2 regions of the Camelimonas sp. ID_303_24 genome follow, and region 1 is predicted to be linked to the other one. Evidence: riboswitches for the same ligand, from Rfam matches in the RefSeq annotation. Region 1 holds a riboswitch; the other holds the start of a gene.
The links. Region 1 has a riboswitch for cobalamin ahead of ACERNI_RS09820 (TonB-dependent receptor). Riboswitches for the same ligand answer to the same signal wherever they lie in the genome.

Region 1 (7,800 bases):
TCCGCCAGCGGGATCTGGGCGGAGCCGACCGCCAGCGAGCCAGCCATGGCTCCGAGCAGCAACGTCATGACAATCAGGCCAGGCAACAAGGCGCGATGGCGGCGCGCGCGTAATGGCGCTGCGGGTTCAACGGTCGCCATGAAGAAACTCCGCGATTTTCTCGACCGCCGTTACATTGCGTGGCCCGGGTGTCAGTTCGTTGTAGCCAAGCGTCAGGATGCGTCCCTGGCGGAACGCCCGCAGGTCGCGCAGACCAGGCCGCGAGGCGAGGAAATCCCGCTTGCGCTGCACGTCGCCCGGGCCGAAATCCATCATGATGATGGCGTCGGGGTCGTGCGCGATGACGCGCTCCCAGCTCATGCGGGTCCAGTTGCCAGGGATATCGTCGGCCATGTTGCGCCCGCCGGCCGCTTCGACAAGCGCGGTGGGCATGGAATGGGCGCCCGCCGTGCCCGCCATGCGTCCGGGGCTGTCGAACAGGAAGATCACCGGTCGCGGCTGGCCGGCGATCCGTCGGGAGACGGCGTCGATCCGCCGCCGGTAGCCGGCGACCAGCGCTTCCGCCCGCGCCGCCACGCCGAAAATCCGGCCCAGGTTCAGCAGGTCGCGGTAGAGAAAGTCGAGCGTCGGCTTCTCGCGCCGGCCAATCCGCACGCAACTCTCGGTCAGCTCATAGACGGGGATGCCGAGGCGGGCGAGCTTCTCTGGCGTCACCTCGCCGCCGACGCGCATGCCGTAGCTCCAGCCGGCGAAGTAGAAATCCACGTCTTCGGCAAGCAGCGTTTCGCGATTGGGATAGCCGCGCTGGATCTGGCGCAATTGCGCCGCTTTCGGGAACAGGTCCAGCGCCGAGGCGCGCAAACGCTCCTTGTGGCCGATGTAGCCGGCCATGCGGTCGGTCAGGTCCAGCGCCAGCATCATCTCGGTGAGGTTGGAATCATAGGACACGGCCCGTTGCGGCGGGCGGGTCACGGTGAGGGTCCGGTCGCAACTGCGGACGGTGACGGGCTCCGCCTGCGCCCCGCAGCACAGGATGAGCCCCAGCCCGGCGACAGGGGCCATGAAACGGCGCGGAAGGCGGCTCATGCGTCGCGTCCGCGTTCGCCGGCTTGCGCGCCGCTGGTCTCGCGCTTCTCCGGCAGCCTGTAGTCAAAGCGCAGCGACAGGCCGCGCGGCGCGATTTCGGCCTCCACGTCGAAGCTGCTGCGGATGAGCGCCGGCTGCAGCGTTTCGGACACGGGGCCGAAGGCCATCTGCCGGCCAGCGCGCAACACCAGCACCTTGCTGGCGACATCAGCCGCCATGTCGAGGTCGTGCAGCGTGGTCACGATGGTCATCCCGAGGCCCCGCAGCAACTCCACGGCTTCCAGCCGATGGCGGATATCCAGATGATTGGTGGGTTCGTCGAGCACCAGCACGCCGGGCTGTTGCGCCAGGGCCCGGGCGATCAGCGCCCGCTGCTTCTCACCGCCGGAAAGGCTGGCGAAGGCGCGCCCGGCCAGATGGCGCACCTCCATCTGCCGCATGGCCGCATCAACGGCGCGGGCGCTGGCGGCGCGGCCCATCAGCCCGCCTGCGTGCGGCGTGCGGCCCGCGTCGATCATCTCCTGGACGGTGAAGGCGAAATCGCCTGGCGTCTCCTGCAGCACGGCGGCGATTTTCCGCGCGGCAAGACGTGGCGACAACGACCAGAGATCGGCGCCGCCAACGCGCACCATGCCGGCGGCGGGGCGGTGCAGGCGATAGAGGCACCGCAACAGCGTCGACTTGCCGGCCCCGTTGGGGCCGACAATGGCGAGCCGCTCGCCCGGCGCCAGCGCGAAGCTGACGCCGGAGATGATCGGCCGCCGCCCGGGCGGCCCCCACGCCAGGCCATGCGCCTCCAGGGCGAGGGCGTCTGCTGATCCGGTCCTGCCGGCAGCTTGCGGCCCGGCCTGACCGGCGGGTTGCCGGGTCTGCTGGGCCTGACGGCTGTTCCTGGTGAACAGCGACGTCCATTTCGCTACTGAGGATGCTGACGACTGAGCCATCGTCATCAGAACCTGACGTGCAATGACAGCTCCGCCGTGCGCGGGGCGCCGTAATACCACTGCAAATCGCCGCCAGCGTAAGCGTAGGTCTGGTCGAACAGGTTCTTCACGCGGAAGTCGAGGGTGGCGAAATCCGTGGGCTTCCATTGCAGGCTGGCGTTGACCAGCGCGTACTCCGGCCTGGAATAATCGTTGCTGGCGGAGGTCCAGGTTTTTCCGACGTATTGCAGGCCGACCATGGCCTTCCACTGCTCGGCGAAACGCCAGCTCACCCAGAGATTGGCCACCGCTTCCGGTACGCCGGCGGGCGTCTTGCCCTTGCGGCTGACACTGACGCCGCCAACGGATTCGTTGAAATCGTCATATTGCGCGTCCAGCAATGTGCCGTTGGCGTCGATGCGCCAGCCGTGGCCCAGCTCCAGCCCCACCGACGCTTCGACGCCGCGTGAGGACTGCTGGCCTACCTGCTGGGTGACGGCGGGGTTGTTGGGATCGCGCGACAGCAGGTCTTTCTTGACGATGTAATAGCCGGCGAGAGTCCATTCCAGGCGGCCATCCCACAGGCTCTGCTTCACGCCCACTTCAACCTGTTTGCCGGAGGACAGCTTGTATCCGGCGGAGGCGGGCGGCAGCGACAGGATCGACGTCACCGGGTCTGAGGCTTCCGAATACTGGGCGTAGAACGCCAGATTCTTGATCGGCTCGTAGATGGCTCCAGCGCGCCAGCCAACCGAGTCCAGCGTGGCGCTAGCCTGCGTACCATTGCGCAGGTTGCGGTAGTCAACTTCCGGGTTGTCATAGCGCAGCCCGGCGACGACCGAGAAATTATCGGTCACCTTCAGGCGGTTGTCGAGAAACAGCGAATATTGCTGCGTCGTCGAGCGGTATTCGCGATCATAGACGCTGGTCGTACCCCAGAAACCTGGGTCGAAGCCGAATGGCGTCAGCGACGGATTGAGCTTCGGCGCCGCGTAGCCGTTGTTGTTCAGGCGGCTGAAGCGGAAATTGTTGGCGTCGAAGCCGACGACGGTTTCGTTGGCCATGCCAAAGACCGTGGTGCGGAACGTCGCGTCGACGCGGCCGCCAAACTGTTCCTGCTCCTGCTTGATGGCGATCCAGTTGCCGGTCGGCCGGTCAATCAGCCCTGTCGCGGCGTTCCAGCGGTAGCTCTCGGCATTCTGCCAGAAGCGGTCGCTGGTCAGATAATAGCCCACGGCGCGCAGGGAGAACGCCTCATTCGGTTTCCACTCTGCCCGCAACTGGGTGATGTTGTCGTTGAACCAGATGTCGCTGTCGCGGACGTTGTAATTTTGCCGGATCCACGACTTTTCCATGACGCCCGCCGTGCGCAGGGGCGTTCCAAAATAGCGGCTGGGTTCGTTATAGCCGCCATCATGGGAGAGGGTGAAGGTCAGGGCGTCGGTGGGCCGCCAGGCCAGCGCGCCGGAGAAGGCCAGGCTTTTGTATTCGCCGCGCTCCATCCAGCCATCGCCGCGCACGCCGGAGACGTCGAGACTGTAGGCGAGGTTTTCATTGATGGGGCCCGCCGATCCCGCCGCAAGGCCTGCCTGCCCGTTGCTGCCGATGAAGACGCGGGCCTCATTGCGGCGGCTGTCGAACAGCGGCTTTTTGGGAATGACATTGATGGCGCCGCCAATAGCGCCTTCGCCATACAGCACCGCCGCCGGCCCGCGCAGCACGTCGATCTGCGCGACGGTCCAGGTGTCGAAGGGGAAAGTGACCGTGCCCTGGCCAGGGTAGAGCCTGATGCCGTCATACAGCGTGGTCACCGAGGTGACGCCGGTGAAACCGCGCGACGAAAACGACACGAAGCCGTTGCCGGGCGTACCCATATAGCTGAAGCCGGTGGCGTTCTGGGTGACGGCTTCCGCCAGGCTGTTCTGGCCGCGCTCGCGGATCACCTGGCCGGAAATGATGTCGACGCTGGCCGGCGTCTCCAGCGGCGTCAGGCCAAGGCGGCTGCCGGCGTTGCTGGGGACGTTGAGATTGGGGCCGGCGCCGGCGGCCTGCTGGCCAACCACCTGGATCGGGTCAAGCACCACGGTGGCTGCTGGCGCTTCCTGCGCGGCGGCGGCGTTTGCCAGGAGGATGGCCGCCATGGCGGCGGCGCTGCAGGCGGTTGTCTGGCGCAAATGGGCGGCATCCGCGAAACGCGGAGGACGGGGGAAAGCGGAATACATGAGACGCGGCTCCGGCGACAATATTGACGCGTCACCGCGAACTTGCAGTCTCATTGCCCAGCCGCCATGGCAGGGGCAATCCGCCTACCACCGGTGCACCCCGCCCGATGCGTTCGCGTGCGACAACACGTGCGACGGCAGGTCTCCTGGCTCGCGGGTCACCGCTTCTCACCGCCTTCCCGGAGCCGCTAGGCCAGTGGCGCAAAGGTGAGAAACTCGCCGCTTACAGTTGCGGGGGCAGCTGCAGCTTGTGGCCGTTAGGCCAACTGCATTCCCTTTTCATCCCCAAAGGGGAACCATCAGGTCGATGGCAATATGGCCGGATGGCGGCAAAGACAAGCGGATTTTTCTGATGCGCGCCGGTCAGGGTGGCCGGGGCCAGCGCGGGAAGCAGGCTTCCTGACGGAAATCCTTGGGAAAAACTCCTGGAAAAAATCCCGGTCACCCTGAAGGCGCGCGCTCCCCGCCGAGGTTGCGCATTGGTATTGGCGCGCGCCCGCTTGCCAGCACGCCGTCGAGCATTTCCAGCCGGTCCTGCCCCCAGAACGGCTCATCGCGGTAGAAATAATACGGCGCGCCGAACATCTGCCGCGCGATCGCTTCCTCCGTCAGCTCCGCCTCGCGCTGGCGCACGCCGGCATCTTCGGCGCGGGCCAGCAGCGCTGCGCCGTCGAGCCCGCTGGCATTGGCGAGGCGCACAAGCGTCGCCGGATCGGCGATGTCCAGTTCATCGGCCCAGACCGCCTTCAGGCCGGCGTGCGCGAAGGGGGCCACTTCGGCGCCATCCGCGATGGCGTTCAGCAGCATGCGATGGCCGAGCGACGGGTCGGCCGGATAGAACCTTGGCTCAAGCACCAGCGGAATGCCGCGAATGTCCTTCCAGCGCTGCATCTCGACAAAGCGGTAGGCCTGGCGCTGCAGGGGGCGTTCCTTCACCGGCTTGCCGCCTCCGGCGGCGAACACCTGCAGCAGGTTGACCGGCTTGTAGACGACCTCTGCATTGTGCCGCCGCACCAGATCCTGAAACGTCAGGCTGCCGATGTAGGACCACAGCGAGATGAAGCTGAAGTAATAGTCGATGTGCGGACGGGATGCAGCCATGGCGCTCAGGTTCCCATATAAGCGGCGATAATGGACGGGTCGGCGGCGATCTCATCCGCAGGACCGCGCCGGACCGTGCGGCCCTGGTCCATGACATATACGAAATCGGCCAGTTCCAGCGCGATGCCCACGTCCTGCTCAACCAGAAGAATGCTGGTCCCCTCAGCGCGCACCCGCTCAAGCGTTGTCACCAGCTGGTCGACGACCGCCGGCGCAAGGCCAAGCGACAGTTCATCAATCAGCAGCAGGCGCGGCGCCGCCATCAGGCCGCGCGCGATGGCGCACATCTGCTGTTCGCCGCCGGACATGGTGGTGGCGTCCTGGCGCCGGCGCTCGGCAAGGCGCGGGAACAGCGCGTACATCCGCTCCAGATCGGCGCGAATCGCCTGCTTCCCATCCTTGCGGCGATAGGCGCCGAGCATCAGATTGTCGTGGACGGAAAGGCCGGTAAACAGCCGCCGCCCTTCCGGCACATGCGCCACGCCCTGCTCCACGAACTGCTGCGGCGGGGCGCCGGCCAGGTCGCGCCCGCCGACGAAGATCGCGCCGCCTCGCAGCGGCAACAGCCCGGAGAGCGCGCGCAGCAGCGTGGTTTTGCCGGCGCCATTGGAGCCAATGAGCGCGGTGATCGTCCCCTGGCGGACCTCGAGATCCGCACGCCAGACAACCTGAATGTCGCCGTAGCCGGTTTCAAGGCCGGCAACCTTGAGAAGGGTTCCGGTCATATGCCTGCTCCCGCCATGCGCTCCGCGTATCTGCGGCCGAGATAGGCCTCAACCACCGTCTCGTCCGTCAGCACGCTGGCGACGGGACCGTCGGCGATCAGCTTGCCATGGTGCAGCACCACGAGGCGGCGGGCGGTGCGCGTCACCACCTTCATGAGGTGCTCGATCAGCAGGATGGTCGTTCCCTGCGCGGCGATCTGCGTGATGAGCTCAAGCGCGGCGTCTATTTCCGCCGGGTTGAGGCCGGCGTTGACTTCATCGAGCATCAGCAGCTTTGGCCGCAGGGCCAGGCTTTTGGCGAGCTCCAGGCGTTTGCGCCCGGCGAGCGTCAGGTTGGCGGCCGGTTTGCCGGCCTGATCGCCCAGCCCGCAGAACGCCAGATATCCGGCCGCCGCGTCGCGCGCCCCGGCGATGCTCGCCGCGCCGCCGCCAAACAGGGCGGCGGCCGTGACATTCTCAAGCACGGTCATGGCCGGAAAGGGCTGCACCACCTGGAAGGTTCGCGCCACGCCAAGGCGGGCGATGCGGTCGCGCCGCATGTGGGTGATGGGCGCGCCGTTGAAGGTGATGGAGCCGGCGTCGGCGGCGTGCACGCCGGTGATGACATTGACCAGCGTGGTCTTGCCGGCGCCATTGGGGCCGATGAGCCCAACGATCTCGCCGGGCTCCAGCGACAGGTTGATGTTGGAGAGGGCTTCCAGGCCGCGAAATTTTTTGGTCACGCCCTTCAGTTCCAGCAGGGCCGTCATGGCGCGCGCCTCCAGATTTTCGGCAGGCTGACCAGGCCGACGCCCCGGATCTGCGACAGGCCGCCAGGCAGGAACAGCACCAGCAGCACAACCAGCAGGCCGAGGATGCCGGCGTGGAACTCCAGCAGGTTGCGCCACAGCAACTCTTCCAGCAGCAAATAGGCGAATGCCCCCAGCACCGGCCCGAACACCGAGCCAACGCCCCCAAGCAGGGCCATCAATATGGGCTTCACCGACATGGCGCCGTCATAGACGTCGGTGGGGTCGATATAGGTGACCCAGGAGGCGTAAACGCCGCCCACCAGGCCAATGAACAGGCTGGAAATGACAAAGGCCCAGGTTTTGGCCATGCGGGTGTCGACGCCGATGATCTGCGCCGCATCCTCATTCTGGGCGATGCAGCGCAGGGCGACGCCGAGGCGCGAGCGGTCGATCAGCATGCTGGCGCTCGTGGCGGCGGCGGCGAGAACCAGCATCGCCGCCAGGTAGAGCTGCGGCTGGGTGAGCAGCGTGGTTTTCGCCAGCGGCAGGTTGATGCCCATGCCGCCGCCGGTCACGCTGGTCCAGGAGTTGGTGAGCTCGCGCAGCACCTCGGCGATCACCAGGCTGGCGATGGCGAAATATTTGCCGCGCAGGTGCAGGATGGCGGAGCCAAGCAGCCCGGCGAACAGCGCCGCCCCCGCGCCGGCAAGCCCGACGCCCACGAGCAGCGGCGCGCCAAGGTTCTGCGCCACCGCCGTGACATAGGCGCCAAGGCCGAAAAAGGCGGCGGTGGCGAAAGAGGGGTAGCCGGCGATGCCGCCGATGATGTTCCACGCCAGCGCCAGCGCCGCGTACATGCCAAAGGTGGTGGCGAGGCGAATGATATAGGCGTCGGTCTGGGTGAGCAGCGCGAAGGCCGCGGCCACGATGACGAAGGGCAGGGCGAGGGTCAGGGCGGGGGGCAGGGAGGGACGCAGCATCATGCGAAGCCCTGCCTGCCAAGCAGCCCCGA
Region 2 (7,800 bases), on a different contig from region 1:
CGCCGGCCTGCGGCGTCACGCGGGCTTCCGCGACGGTGATTTCGCGGCCCGCCAGCCGGGCCATGTGGCGCGCCGCGAGGCGCAGATTGTCGGGGCCGCCGGCGCGAAAACAACTCAGGATGGCGCGTCGCGCCGCGCTGTCGACGGTGGACAGCTGCGCCAGCCGTTCGTCGTCGTCGCGATCTTCACCCGGCAACAGCGCCAGCGCGACGCCATGGCGGCGCGCCGTCGCCGCGAGCTGCTCGCAGCCATAGCGCCACCAGTCGAGGCCGCCGAGAATCCGGGCGACCACGACCCGCGCTTTCGCGCCCACCGCGTCGATCCACAGATCCACCGACATGGGGTGACGCAACTCGCGCAGGGGAACCAGCCGCAACTCCGGCATTTCCGCCGGCGCCGCGTCGCGTTCGGCCCGCCACGCCCGCTCGAGACCCGCCAGATCGCTGTCGCTGAAGGACAGCACGGCCATCTCCGCCGGGCTCTGGCCCAGGTCGACGGGAACCGCGAGGTCATCCAGCGATGACGATGTGCTGGCGAGAATGTGCATGCCTGATGCTTTACGCCCGCAGCGCGGCCTCGACGGCGGCGCGGTCAAGGCCGTTCAGGCCAATGACCACAAGGCGGGTGGCCGGCGTTTCGCCCGCCTGCCAGGCGCGATCGAAATAATGGCTGACGCGGGGACCCGCGGCCTGCACCACCAGGCGCATGGGCTTGCCGGCGACGCGGGCGAAACCCTTGATGCGCAGCACATTGTCGACGCCGGTCGCCGCCTGCACCCGCGCCGCCAGCTCTTCCGGCGACTGCGGATCGGCCAGGTCGACGACGAAGCTGTCGAAATCGTCGTGCTCGTGGTCCAGCTCGTCATCGTGGTGGGTCTTGCGGCCCTCGATCTGGTCTTCCACCGCATGGCCAAGGCCGATCAGCGCCACCGGGTCGACGTCGCCATGGGCGGCGGCGATGGTCTTCACGCCGGTCGCCACATGGGCGGCCACATGGGCGCGGGCCTTCTCCAGGCCAGCGGCGTCGATCAGGTCGGTGCGGGTCAGCACCACCAGATCGGCGCAGGCCAGTTGGTCCTCGAACACTTCCTCCACCGGGTCGTCATGGTCGAGCGATTCATCGGCGGCGCGCTGGGCGGCGAGCGCTTCCAGGTCGTGGGCTACCTGGCCTTCAGCAAGCGCGGCCGCGTCAGCCACGGCGATCACCGCATCGACGGTGACGCGGTTGCGGATCTGTGGCCAGTTGAACGCCTGCACCAGCGGCTTGGGCAGCGCCAGGCCGGAGGTCTCGATCAGGATGTGATCGACGGCCTGGGGCAACGCGAGGATGCGGTCGAGCGCCGGAGCGAAATCGTCAGCCACCGTGCAGCAGATGCAGCCATTGGCCAGTTCGACGATGTTCTCGCCGGGACAGGAGGCAATGCCGCAGCTCTTCAGCAATTCGCCGTCGATGCCAACATCGCCGAATTCATTGACGATCACCGCGAACCTGCGGCCGTCGGCCTTCTCCAGCAGGGCGCGGATCAGCGTCGTCTTGCCGGCGCCGAGAAAGCCGGTGATGACGGTGCAGGGCGTGCGCGTCTGGCCGGGACGGGCGGAGGCGGCGCTCTGCGGGGCGTGGGGGCCCTGGGCGTTCATGGCGTATCCTTTGGGGGGGAAAGCAGCGTCTGCATGTGGGGGACGCGGGCGATCATGCCGCGCTTCAGCGTTTCCGGCCGGGGACGGAACGGCATTAGCCCGTCCGCCGAGCCGGCCAGCAATTCGGCGCCGCGCAACAGGTCAGGGCCGCTGTCGGCCTTCAGGTCGCCGAACACATAGGTCCAGGCCCTGTCGCTGACGATGGCGGCGCTGAGGCCGCGCTTGCAATTGGAAAGGCAGGAGACCCGGCGCACCGCAAAGCCCGAGCCGCTGGCCGCCGCTTCGGCGCTGGCGCAGAGCGCCGCGCCAGGGCGCGGTTCGGCTGCCGGATCTTCCGGGCGGCGGCAGGTTTCGCACACCACGATGACCACGCCATGGGCGGCAGGGGCGGCGGCGGTCGCAGACGCGTCGCCGGGGGGCGAAACGGCGGCCAGATGCTCATTGCTGGCTGGATGGTCTTCGCTGGCGATGCAGCCAGGGACCGCTGGCGATTCCAGCGGCGGGACGTGTTTGCTCACGCTGTTCTCCCTGCCCGGTAAACCCGCCGGACGACATGGTGAATCTGTAGCGAGGGCAGGTCTCCTGGCTCACGGATCAAAACGCCGGTCGTCGCCTTCCCAGGTTGCCCCAGTGGCCGTGTGACGCCGGCTGTCCGCTTACAGTTGCGGGTACAGCAGCGGAATTGCGCGTAAAACCCATGGCGCCGGCCTGGCCGGCGTCCGGGGATGTGCGGCGCACCGCTTTCCCTTTTTACTTCTTCCTGTGGGGAAGAAGACCATCGCTGCCGGCATCTAGTGTGGGCCAGCGTATTTTGTCAATGTGACGGCCCTCGCCGGGATGGCGGCCCGGATGATCGCGCTTTGGCGCCTCAGCATCGGAACAGGAAAGCGGACGTGGAAAACAGCGACGGGGCCAAACGCGACGACGGGGCCAAACTCGACCAAGAGGCGCAGCGGCACAAGGACAAGATGGCGCGCCGCAAGGCGGTGCAGGACGCGGAGGTGGCCAGCAAAACCATCGAGAAGGGGCTGCTCATCGTCAACACCGGTCCGGGCAAGGGCAAATCCACCGCCGCCTTTGGCCTTGCTCTGCGCATGCTGGGCCACGGGCGCAAGGTCGGCGTGGTGCAGTTCATCAAGGGCGCGTGGAGCACCGGCGAGCAGACGGCCCTGCAACGCTTCGGCGATCTGGTGACCTGGCGCTCCATGGGCGAGGGCTTTACCTGGGAGACGCAGGATCGCGACCGCGACGTGGCGGCGGCGACGAAGGCCTGGGAAACCGCCTGCGCCATGATGGACGATCCCGACAACGCCATGGTCATCCTTGATGAGCTGAACATCGCCCTGCGCTACGATTATCTCGATCTGGCCGCCGTGGTCGCCCGCCTGCAGGCGCGACGGCCGGACCTGCACGTGGTTGTCACCGGCCGCAACGCCAGGCCGGAATTGCTCGCCGCCGCTGATCTGGTGACTGAGATGGGCGCGGCGAAGCATCATTTCGCCGCCGGCGTGAAGGCGCAGCAGGGGGTTGAGTTCTGATCCGGCGACGGAGCCGGCCAGAAACCGTGAGATGAAGGGCAAACGCCGGCGTCGCGCCGCCGGCTCAAAAGGGGGAAACCATGTCCAGAAACATCGCAATGCGCAGCGCGCTGTCGGCGGCCCTGTTCACCGTGGCCCAACCGATCCTGGCCCAACCCATCCTGGCCCAGTCGATCCTGGCCCAACCGACCCCGGCGCTGGCCCAGCAGGCGCAAAACCAGACCGCGCCCGCCGCTGATTTCAACAGCCGGGTTGCCAGGCTGGTGGAGGACGATACGGCGCGCCTCACCGGGATGTTCAAGGACATTCACCAGCATCCCGAACTGGGCTTCCAGGAAAAACGCACCGCCGCCATCGTGGCCAGAGAGCTGAAGGCGCTGGGCTTCGAGGTGAAGGAAGGCATTGGCCAGACGGGCGTCGTCGGTATTCTCAAAAACGGCCCTGGCCCCGTCGTCATGTATCGGGCCGATATGGACGCCAACGCCGTGAAGGAGGAAACCGGGCTGCCCTACGCCAGCAAGGTGACGGTGAAGCGCGATGATGGCTCAGAATCGCCAGTGGCCCACATGTGCGGCCACGACGCCCACGTCGTCTGGATGCTGGGCATGGCGAAGAACATGGTCGCCATGAAATCTGACTGGAGCGGAACCCTGGTGCTGGTGGCCCAGCCCGCCGAGGAACTGATCACCGGCGCCAAGGCCATGGTGGCCGACGGCTTGTATGACAGGCATGGCGCGCCAAAGCCGGATTTCCTCATTGGCCTGCACACGGCGCCGATCCCCGTCGGCGCCATTGCCAACGCGCCAGGGCCGCGCATGGCCGGGACCGACCAGCTCGACGTGGTGTTCAGGGGTGCCGGTGGCCACGGCTCCATGCCGCACATGGCGCGCGATCCGGTGGTGATGGCTTCCATGGCGGTGCTCGGCTACCAGACCGTGGTCAGCCGCATGGTCAATCCGCAGGAAATGGCGGTGATCACTGTCGGCTCCGTGCAGGCGGGCGCGGACAACAACGTTATTCCCGAGACGGCGGTGCTGAAGGCCAATCTGCGCTGGTACGATCCTGAGGTGCGCGAGCAGTTGCTGAAGGGCATCAAGGCGGTGAATGCCGGCGTTGCCGCCACCTACGCCGCCCCAGGAGCCGACCCGACCATCACCATGAAGGGTGGCGCAACGCCGCTGGTCAATGAGAAAAAGCTCTCGGAGCGTCTTGCCGCCGCCCTCAGGCCGGCCATCGGCGAAAAGGCCGTGATCACCAGCATGCCCCGCGCCAGCGGCTCCGAGGACTTCCACCACCTGCTCGGCTCGTTCACTGATACGCCGGTAAATTATACCTTCGTCGGCGTCGCCGATCCCGGCGTGTTCACGCGGGCGGCGCGGGAGGGCAGGAAGTTCCCTTACATAAATCACAGCCCGAATTTCGTCGTCGATCTGAAGGCGATCCCGTTCGGAACCCGCGTGGCGACGCTGTCGGCGCTTGAACTGCTGGCAAAACCGTCCGGTCGCTAGGCCACAGCGGGCGCTTGAGCATGGACCTGGAGCATGGACCTGGGGCGCAGGCCCGGACGGCGGCGACGATTCACCGCCGCCGGCCAGCCGGCGGCGCCGCTCATAGCGCCGTCACGGGTTGAAAAATCACCAGAATTTCCCGGGAAATATCCGTCAGATCGCCCTGCAAGCGTCAGCTGGCGGGCGGCGGCCTGCTGAAATCGGTTCTGAATGCAACGTTTCATGCGTCCAGACCTCTTGCGGACGCCGGCAAACTACGCTCCATATCCGCCGGCGCCGCCCGTGGGAGGCCAGCCGAACGTTACTGACGACGGTCTGGAAAGGCGGGGCGGCGCACATCGCCAGACATCGGGACGCAGACGCCCGGGCATGGCGACATCTGACGCAGCGGTCGTCGCTTGCGTTGCGACAGGACTGCAGGCCTGGCAAATCCGCTTCGCACGGGTTTGACCTGGCGGACACAAGCAGAATACGGGCGCCCAACCGGCGCCTTCGGTTGTTAAGAGGGGACACCATGGACAGACGGACATTCCTGCTGGCCGGCGCGGGCGCGCTCGGCGCTGGCTTCACGCTGCGCGGCGGCCCGGCGATCGCCGCCGGAACCAAGAAATATGACAAGGGCGCCAGCGATACCGAGATCCGTCTCGGCCAGACCATCCCCTACAGCGGCGCCGGATCGGTCTATGGCGCCGTGGGCCTCGCCCAGGCGGCCTATTTCGATGAGCTGAACGAGAAGGGCGGCGTCAACGGCCGCAAGATCAAGTTCATCTCGCTCGATGACGCCTACAGCCCGCCCAAGACCATGGAGGCGACCCGCCGCCTGGTGGAGCAGGAAGAGGTGCTCGGCCTGTTCGGTTCGCTCGGCACCGCCACCCAGGCATCGGTGCAGAAGTATCTGAACAGCAAGAAGATTCCGCAGCTTCTGCTGAACGCTGGCGCACCGCGCTGGAATGACCCGAAGAACTTCCCGTGGACCACGCCGGGCCTGCCGCTCTACAATATCGAGGCGGCCATTCTCGCCAATTATACGGCGACGGTGAAGCCGGGCGCCAAGGTCGCCGCCCTGTACCAGAACGACGAATTTGGTCGCGACTATTTCCGTCTGTTCAAGGAAGCGCTGGGCAACCGCGGAACCATCGTCGCCGAGGCCCACTATGACCTGACCGACCCGACGGTCGATTCGCAGATGCTGAAGCTGGCCCAGTCGGGCGCCGACGTGTTCTACAACTGCGCCTCCGGCAAGTTCGCCTCACTCGCCATCCGCAAGGCGCATGAACTGAAGTGGAACGTGCTGCAGTTGCTGATCAGCACCTCCAACGCCACCTCGATCCTCAACGCCGCCGGCAAGGACGCCATCCAGGGCATCGTCTCGCCGCAGTACGTCAAGGACATTGGCGGCAAGCGCTGGGCGCAGGATCCTGACGTCCTGGCCTATCAGGCGCTGCGGGCCAAGCGCCTGCCCAACATCACCCCGGACAACAACACCGCCTTCCTCGGCTATGGCGTGGCGGCGCTGATGCACAAGGTGCTGGAGCGTTGCGGCGACGAGCTGACCCACGAAAACCTGCTGCGCCAGGCCACCAACCTGAAGGGCATGACCACGCCGGCCCTGCTGCCGGGCATCACCTACGCCATTACCCCCCAGGATTACTCGCCGTTCAACGAGCTGATCATGGGCACCTACAAGGGCGACGAGTGGGCGCTGGCTGACAAGCCCACGTCCGCCAAGGGCTGAGCAGGGGCTGAGCGAGGCAACCCTGACGGTTCCTCCTGACGGATGAACCCGGGGCGGGGCGGTTCGCGCCCCGCCTGCCTGGGCGCCAGGGCGTTCCCGGCAGGGCGCTTCCAGCCATGTGGACGCCGTTTGCGCCACACATTGCGTCAGCCGGAAAATTGGCGTCCAGTCAGAAAACTGACGCGCCAGACATCTGGCGCCGGCGTTTGCGCCGGCGCCTTGTGACATCGCAAGGGCAGGAAACTGCAAATGAATATCGAGTTCGGACCGGAGCTTGAAAGCTTCCGGCAGGAAGTCGCTGCGTTTCTCGACGTCGCGCCAACCCCGGCCATCCGCGAAGCCGGCAAAAAGACCACCAGCGTCTTTGCCCCCTTCGAGCAGGTGATGGCGTGGCACAAGATCCTGCACGCCAGGGGCTGGGCCGCGCCCGCGTGGCCGAAGGAATATGGCGGCACCGGCTGGAGCGTCGAGCAGCGCTACATCTTCGCCGAGGAATGCCGCAAGCGCGAGCTGCCGCCGCTGCTGCCGAACGGCTTGCAGATGGTCGGCCCGATGCTGATCGAGCTTGGCTCCGATGAGCAGAAGCGCAAGCACCTGCCTGGCATCCTCTCCGGCGAGCACTACTGGACCCAGGGCTATTCCGAGCCCAACGCCGGCTCCGATCTGGCTTCGCTGCAGTGCTCCGCCGTGTCGGACGGCGATGACTACATCATCAACGGCTCCAAGATCTGGACCACCCTGGCGCATCATTCCAACCGCATGTTCATGCTGGTGCGGACCAGCAAGACCGGCAAGAAGCAGGAAGGCATCACCTTCCTCCTGCTCGAGCGCACCGATTATCCGGGCATGGAAATCCGCCCGATCATCGGCCTCGACGGCTTCCCGGAGCAGTGCGAGGTGTTCTTTGACAACGTGCGCGTGCCCAAATCCGGCCGCGTCGGCGCGGAGAACGACGGCTGGTCGGTGGCCAAGCATCTGCTGAAGCACGAGCGCGGCGGCTCGGCCGCCAGCCCGGCCATGCTGCACGCCGTTGATCGCATCCGCCAGACGGCGGAGCAGACGCCATCGCCGTTCGGCGGCATGCTGGCCGACGATCCGGTGTTCCAGCGCGATCTCGGCGAGCTTGAGGCTGACGTGCTGTCCTGCCGTCACTTCGAGCAGATGGCCATCAGCGGCCACCCGATGGCCCGCGACGCGGCCTATCCGTCGGTGAACAAGACGATGAACTCGGAGCTGTCGCAGCGCATCTCGATCATGATGACGCGCGTCTCCGGCATTGAAACCGTTCCGCAGCAGCTCGAGGCGCTGGTGGTCGGCTCCAATGTGGCGCCGCTGGGCGACGACTTCGACCTGATCGCCATGCCGTACTATCTCAATACCCG

Region 2: linked by a shared signal. The riboswitch ahead of ACERNI_RS02270 (DUF1636 family protein) and the one ahead of ACERNI_RS09820 (TonB-dependent receptor) in region 1 are both predicted to bind cobalamin.

The regions. Positions count from the first base shown of each region.
Region 1 covers NZ_JBLLJM010000007.1:183,422-191,221, forward strand. The annotation lists gene ACERNI_RS09805 (FecCD family ABC transporter permease) at 1-140, opposite strand, end outside; gene ACERNI_RS09810 (ABC transporter substrate-binding protein) at 127-1,086, opposite strand; gene ACERNI_RS09815 (ABC transporter ATP-binding protein) at 1,083-2,036, opposite strand; gene ACERNI_RS09820 (TonB-dependent receptor) at 2,036-4,150, opposite strand; cobalamin riboswitch at 4,351-4,547, opposite strand; gene ACERNI_RS09825 (DsbA family protein) at 4,673-5,332, opposite strand; gene ACERNI_RS09830 (ABC transporter ATP-binding protein) at 5,338-6,057, opposite strand; gene ACERNI_RS09835 (ABC transporter ATP-binding protein) at 6,054-6,806, opposite strand; gene ACERNI_RS09840 (branched-chain amino acid ABC transporter permease) at 6,803-7,771, opposite strand; gene ACERNI_RS09845 (branched-chain amino acid ABC transporter permease) at 7,768-7,800, opposite strand, start outside.
Region 2 covers NZ_JBLLJM010000002.1:391,026-398,825, reverse strand. The annotation lists gene cobN (cobaltochelatase subunit CobN) at 1-547, opposite strand, end outside; gene cobW (cobalamin biosynthesis protein CobW) at 558-1,637, opposite strand; gene ACERNI_RS02270 (DUF1636 family protein) at 1,634-2,155, opposite strand; cobalamin riboswitch at 2,193-2,432, opposite strand; gene cobO (cob(I)yrinic acid a,c-diamide adenosyltransferase) at 2,531-3,175, shown strand; gene ACERNI_RS02260 (amidohydrolase) at 3,256-4,683, shown strand; gene ACERNI_RS02255 (ABC transporter substrate-binding protein) at 5,198-6,418, shown strand; gene ACERNI_RS02250 (acyl-CoA dehydrogenase family protein) at 6,668-7,800, shown strand, end outside.